Regions from separate parts of the Providencia rettgeri genome, predicted to be linked through region 1. Evidence: predicted binding sites of a transcription regulator. Region 1 holds the regulator's gene; each other region holds the start of a gene.
What was found. The regulator LexA, encoded in region 1, represses DNA repair genes until DNA is damaged. The targets are predictions, from matches to a motif close to TNCTGTATGTACATACAGNA.
Positions count from the first base shown of each region.

Region 1 (2,197 bases):
AGCATTTGAATATCAAGATTTGGATTGTTTTTGTGCAAATCTAAATATGCATGGAATGTTTTGACGGAATCTTTACGTGGATCGGGTGAGTAATAGCGAAATACGCGTGGACCATCATCGATAAACACATAAGCAGGAAGCTTGGTGCCATTGATGTCGTTATCAACCAAAGGATCAGGCAGGCCGATAGCCAAGCATTGATGCCGCAGCGTTAGAAGGTCGGACTTAGAGTGATAAGGCAATACATACAGTGTAGGCCTATTGGTATCAAGCTGTAGCTCTGTAATGGGGTCCGATGGAATTAGTTTACTTTTTACCAATAATTTAAGTGGTAAATTCAACGTGTTGTAATATATTTTACGCCATAGTGACATAAATGATTATAGCCTCTTGTTAACAATGCTGCGCAATCATACCAGAAATCCACTGGCAGATCTGTTACTGACAATTCACTTTGACCGTAAAAATCGATTATTGTTTGTATTTTTTAAGGAATAAATATGGCAAGTCAAACTAAGGGCTTTACCCGTGTGATTAAAGCAGCGGGATACTCCCTTAAAGGGCTAAAAGCGGCTTGGGTAAATGAAGCGGCATTTCGTCAAGAATCCGTTGCTGCTGTGATTGCGATTATTATCGCATTTTTCTTAGATATCAGTTATGTGGATAGGATATTACTGATCAGTTCAGTGGTGCTGGTGGCTATCGTTGAGTTATTAAATAGCGCTATCGAAGCCGTTGTTGACCGCATTGGCAGTGAATATCATGAACTTTCAGGACGTGCGAAAGATATTGGCTCTGCCGCTGTGTTTGTCAGTATTGGTTTGGCACTATTTATTTGGCTATTGGTTTTATGGCAGCGTTATTTTGCTGGCTAGTTAATAAAGGTTGTTTAGAGCTGAGAAAAAAGTCAATTGATAACAAATACCTAAATTCAGCAATTTAACTGTTCCAAATCTTCATTTACCTGTATATACTCACAGTCTGACTGTATAAACAAACAGGGGAACGGAATGAAAGCACTGACAGCTCGACAACAGCAGGTTTATGATCTGGTGCGTGAACACATTTCGCAAACGGGTATGCCTCCTACACGTGCTGAAATAGCAACAAGCCTTGGTTTTCGTTCGCCTAATGCGGCAGAAGAACATTTAAAAGCCCTGGCTCGCAAGGGTGTAATTGAAATTGTTTCTGGGGCATCACGGGGTATCCGCTTGCTTCTTGAAGAAGAAGCTGACGATCAAGGGTTGCCTTTGATTGGGCGTGTTGCCGCTGGCGAACCTTTATTAGCGCAAGAACATATTGAAAGTCACTACCAAGTGGATCCTGAACTTTTCAGGCCTCATGCGGACTTTTTATTACGTGTGAATGGTATGTCGATGAAAGACATCGGTATTATGGATGGTGACCTATTAGCGGTTCATAAAACACAAAGTGCGCACAATGGCCAAGTGATTGTTGCGCGCATTGATGATGAAGTAACTGTGAAACGTTTTAGGCAGCAAGGTAACCGTGTTGAGTTAATTGCTGAGAATCCTGACTTTGCGCCGATTATTGTCGATTTACGCGAACAAAGCTTCACTATTGAAGGTTTAGCAGTAGGTGTGATCCGCAATAGTGACTGGTATTAATTCTTAGGTTATCAAACGAGTTGCGTATGGTAGCTTGTTAGATGGCTCACTGATTGCCGGCAGATTTCAAATTGATGTGTAGAGATCTGCCTGCTTTATTTGCTTCCTTTCTTATCTATCCTTTCTTTATATCTCTCTTTGAACATTCGTTTCTTATATATAAGCAACGTGGTGAATTTTACTACGTCCAATTGCTACTTTTTCTTTGCAACGATGGGTTGTGCATGATCATGACTGCAATGTGCGTGATCTTGGCAGCTATCAATTTCATCACAGCTTTTACATAGACCATGGTTTTCAACCACAGTATGGCGCAATCGGAACTGGTTGGTTTCCGCAAGGCTGATAATAGCGGCTTCTATTGTTGCGCAATCACTTTCTGTCACACTGCCGCAGTGATCACAGATAAGCATGACAGAAATATGGCTAGGGTTATCAAAATGGTGGCATACGACGTAGCTATTGGTTGACTCTATTTTATGAATAAAGCCTTGCTCCATTAAAAACTCAAGCCCACGGTATACGGTAGGGGGCTTTGCTTGCGGCTCAACTTCGCGCAGCAAGTCTAA
Region 1 is NZ_CP163512.1:4,065,656-4,067,852, forward strand. Features, by position in the region: gene plsB (glycerol-3-phosphate 1-O-acyltransferase PlsB) at 1-374, opposite strand, end outside; gene AB6N04_RS18610 (diacylglycerol kinase) at 501-875, shown strand; gene lexA (transcriptional repressor LexA) at 1,011-1,628, shown strand; gene zur (zinc uptake transcriptional repressor Zur) at 1,823-2,197, opposite strand, start outside.

Region 2 (2,197 bases), 110 kb from region 1:
CAGCTAAAGAGATTTCCGTATTTTGCAGTACGCGCTCGGGGTCAAAAAATTGCTGAACGCCTAAACCATCACAGCTTGGGCAAGCTCCTGCTGGGTTATTAAAGGAAAATAGGCGCGGTTCTAATTCCACCATGCTATAGCCACAAACGGAGCAAGCAAAGTTTGCAGAAAACACCAGCTCTTCTGCTTTTGCATCGTCCATATCGGCAACAATAGCGGTACCACCAGAAAGCTCCAGTGCAGTTTCAAAAGATTCGGCTAGACGCTGAGCAATGTCATCTCGGATTTTAAAACGATCCACTACCACTTCGATGGTGTGTTTTTTCTGTAATTCGAGTTTCGGTGGATCTGATAAGTCACAAACTTCGCCATCAATTCGCGCACGGATATAACCTTGGCTCGCTAAGTTATCGAGTAATTTAACATGCTCTCCTTTGCGATCTTTGACGACAGGCGCGAGCAACATCATGCGGCGATCGGTGGGTTGTGCTAAAACGTTATCAACCATTTGGCTGACAGTTTGAGCCGCTAATGGAATATCATGATCAGGGCAACGTGGCTCACCCACCCGTGCAAATAGCAACCGTAGGTAGTCATGAATTTCAGTGATAGTTCCTACCGTTGAGCGCGGGTTATGAGATGTGGATTTTTGTTCAATCGAAATTGCGGGAGAGAGCCCTTCAATATGGTCTACATCAGGCTTTTCCATTAAAGATAGAAACTGCCGTGCATAAGCGGATAGAGACTCAACATACCGACGCTGTCCCTCTGCATATAGAGTATCAAAAGCTAAAGAGGATTTTCCTGAACCAGATAACCCCGTGATAACAATCAGCTTGTCACGAGGAATAACGAGATTGATATTTTTCAGATTATGCGTGCGTGCGCCGCGGACTTCGATATTATCCATTTACCACTTCCCGGATGATTTGATATTGAACAATCGGAAGCGATCATTATCACATATTTTTCCCTGAATGGATATACAGTACTCGTCATATTTTCTTGCTCGTTATATTTAAGCTCGCAGCATTGTTGATTGTATTCAGCGAGGTAGCCCATATACCGTGTAGATCCCGTACAATCTGTGTATTTGCCACCTCGTGGTGAATTAAACGATTTAGAGTAGGGGGGCTTTTGAGATTGAAAATAACAAGTCAGTTCAAGAGAGGGAATAATGTGTAGGAAGGCGTGATACGGATAAATAATATTGTGTCTATACTGAAAAGGTCACAATGAAATTTCACTTAAATTTGGAAAGCGTTTCGCAAGTTTTATCGTGTAATTTCAATTGTTGGTGCAAATCGGTTCGGTCGTTGGTAAACTTCACGGCTAATCCAGAGATTAAAATTCAATGCATCAGGAGTAATAAATGGCCAGCAGAGGCGTAAATAAAGTAATTCTTATCGGTAACCTAGGACAAGATCCTGAAATCCGTTATATGCCTAACGGCGGAGCTGTGGCAAACCTGACTCTGGCAACTTCTGAAAGTTGGCGCGACAAGCAAACTGGCGAGATGCGTGAAAAAACAGAATGGCATCGCGTGGTGATTTTCGGCAAATTAGCTGAAGTTGCGGGTGAATATCTGAAAAAAGGTTCACAAGTCTATATCGAAGGTTCTCTGCAAACGCGTAAATGGCAAGACCAAAGCGGTCAAGATCGTTACACAACTGAAGTGGTTGTTAATATTGGCGGCTCTATGCAAATGTTGGGTGGTCGTGGTGGCGATGCGTCATCACAAGGCCAGGGTGGTCAAGGTGGTTGGGGTCAACCTCAACAACCACAAGCCGCACAACAATTCAGTGGCGGCGGAGCCCCAGCTCGCTCACAAGCGGCTGCCCCGCAAACCAATGAACCACCAATGGATTTCGATGATGATATTCCGTTCTAAAGGGAATACGTTTATAGATGTTAAAAAGCTTCATAGTATTTTCTTTACCTTATTGAATTAAAATAAACGAAGAAAAAATTAGGCCTCATATATCAATATATGTGAGGCCTTTTTGTTATGCCTGAAAAGATGTCGACCTATATTAGGACTCGTTAGGCTATAGTGGGTTTTACAAGTTAGCGGTTGAAAAGAGGAAGGGAAATTTGAACAAAGCGTTACAATTTTTGATTATAAAGTTGCGTTAAGTAACAAGTAAAGATCATAAAATCTACATAACCCTTATTAAGAGTTATATGGGTGATATAA
Region 2 is NZ_CP163512.1:4,177,828-4,180,024, forward strand. Features, by position in the region: gene uvrA (excinuclease ABC subunit UvrA) at 1-910, opposite strand, end outside; gene AB6N04_RS19075 (single-stranded DNA-binding protein) at 1,373-1,891, shown strand.
Region 2: the regulator LexA is predicted to act here: its motif matches at 972-991, upstream of uvrA (excinuclease ABC subunit UvrA).

Region 3 (2,197 bases), 510 kb from region 1:
TCAAAAGCGGTTAGAAAAGGATCGTATTATCTAGATTGACCCTATATTTTGAATAACCTTAACTGTTGATTTAACAGTTAAGGTTTGCTTTTAGCGCTTATTTATTAAAAGCTTTCGGTGAATCCACCATTACGGCATCGGCACCAATCTCCTTCGCTAGTTGGTAATCACTTTGGTTATTTACGCCAAAAACAATAATGTATGCATCCCCATCACGTTTAAAACAGTCTATTGCCGCTTTATCCCATGAAAGTGTTGCAGGGGAACGAGCCTCACCTAGGGTATATTTTTCAACAATTTCAACTTTACGATGTAATTCAAAACCATACCAACGAACGGTAGGGTTATTGGCTTTATGAGTCGGTTTTGCGTCTGAAATTGAACATTGGTGGCTCATAACGCTATTTGCCAAAATAGTGCGAGTTTTATCACGGCTTTCAAATGTTTGAATTTTAGGTGATAGCTGATTAAGAGCAGTTAAGAACTCGGTATTGGTAGAGTAAAAACGCACTTGATTGAATGCGTTTGTTTTTTCCAATAACGCTAAAATGGCTTTGGCTTGAATTTTTGGGTTAGCATCTGGAGATTTTAAGTCAATATAAAATACAGTGTCTGGATATTTCTTTAATACAGTTTCTAATGTCCTAATAGTCGTGGTTGCAGTAGGCAACTGTTGGTTATTTTTTTGATTAAATTGGTATGCCGCATTGATGTGACTAAGTTGCTCAGCAGTATACGCAGAAACAAGACCTTTTTTATCAGTTAGGGAATCAAGGTCGCTTGGGCGGTATAACACGAGTTGATTGTCTTGGCTAAGTTGTGCTGTTAGCCAAATAGCATCTGCTTTATTCTTTTTAGCAAGATCAATTGCATAAAGCGTATTTTCGGGCGCATCAGCGGTACCTGCACGGTGTGCAACTATTTGCGGTGAAGTCATCTGAGTTGTGAATGCAAATGAATTTTGGGCGACTAAAAGTAATAATCCAATGAGCGCGATAGGGTTAAATTTTAAAGCTGATATCATTGCCATGAGTATTATCCATAAAATTATTTTTAACGAATTGAGTGGGAGATAAGTCAGCCTGTTGTATTACTTTTTTATTAATCTGTAATCCGTTCAGACTATTTTTAAGACTAACTCTATGTGTTTTTTGACTTGTAAAGTGTGACAGGAAAATATGACAACTAAATGAATTATTTTTGATTAACAGCGGGTTACCTAGAATTGAAAATCAACTTAACGCAGAGGTGCCTCTTGATTGCGTGGTTAATAAAAATACTGTATATTTAATCAGTTGATTGGTTTTGGTGAGTGAACCCGTGCGTAAAATTATTCATATTGATATGGACTGCTTTTATGCGGCGATAGAGATGCGCGATGACCCGAGCTTACGTAATGTGCCTATTGCGGTTGGGGGAAGTGCAGATCGTCGTGGGGTCATTAGCACTGCGAACTATGAAGCGCGGCGCTATGGCGTACATAGTGCGATGTCGACTGCAATTGCGCTACGTCTTTGCCCGCATTTAAAAGTCGTCCCTGGGCGCATGTCATTGTATAAAGAAACAGCTATTCATATTCGCAAGATCTTTGCGCGCTACACCGATTTAATTGAACCACTTTCCCTTGATGAAGCTTATTTAGATGTGACGGATTGCGCTCAGTTACATGGTTCTGCCACACTGATTGCACAAGCTATCCGGCAGCAAATTTTTGATGAATTACAACTAACCGCGTCAGCGGGGATCGCACCTATCAAATTTTTAGCGAAAATCGCCTCGGATATGAATAAACCCAATGGTCAGTTTGTGATCACACCACAAAATATGGAACAATTTGTTCTTACGCTACCACTGAAAAAGATCCCCGGAGTCGGCAAAGTGACAGCTCAAAAATTGGCAGATATGGGGCTGAATACTTGTGCCGATGTACAGCAATATGATGCGGTTGCATTAATCAAACGCATGGGGAAATTTGGACAAGCGCTTTGGGAACGTTGTCATGCTATTGATGAACGTCCAGTTAACCCTGATAGACTCAGAAAATCGGTGGGGGTTGAGCGTACACTTGCTGAAGATATCCATCAATGGAGTGATTGCCTTTTGTTGCTAGATAAGTTGTATGATGAATTGCAGTTGCGTTTAGCAAAAGTAAAACCTGATTTGCGCATTGCTCGCCAAGGGGTGAAATTCAAGTTTG
Region 3 is NZ_CP163512.1:224,700-226,896, forward strand. Features, by position in the region: gene nqrM ((Na+)-NQR maturation NqrM) at 1-34, shown strand, start outside; gene AB6N04_RS01045 (glycerophosphodiester phosphodiesterase family protein) at 98-1,030, opposite strand; gene dinB (DNA polymerase IV) at 1,321-2,197, shown strand, end outside.
Region 3: the regulator LexA is predicted to act here: its motif matches at 1,278-1,297, upstream of dinB (DNA polymerase IV).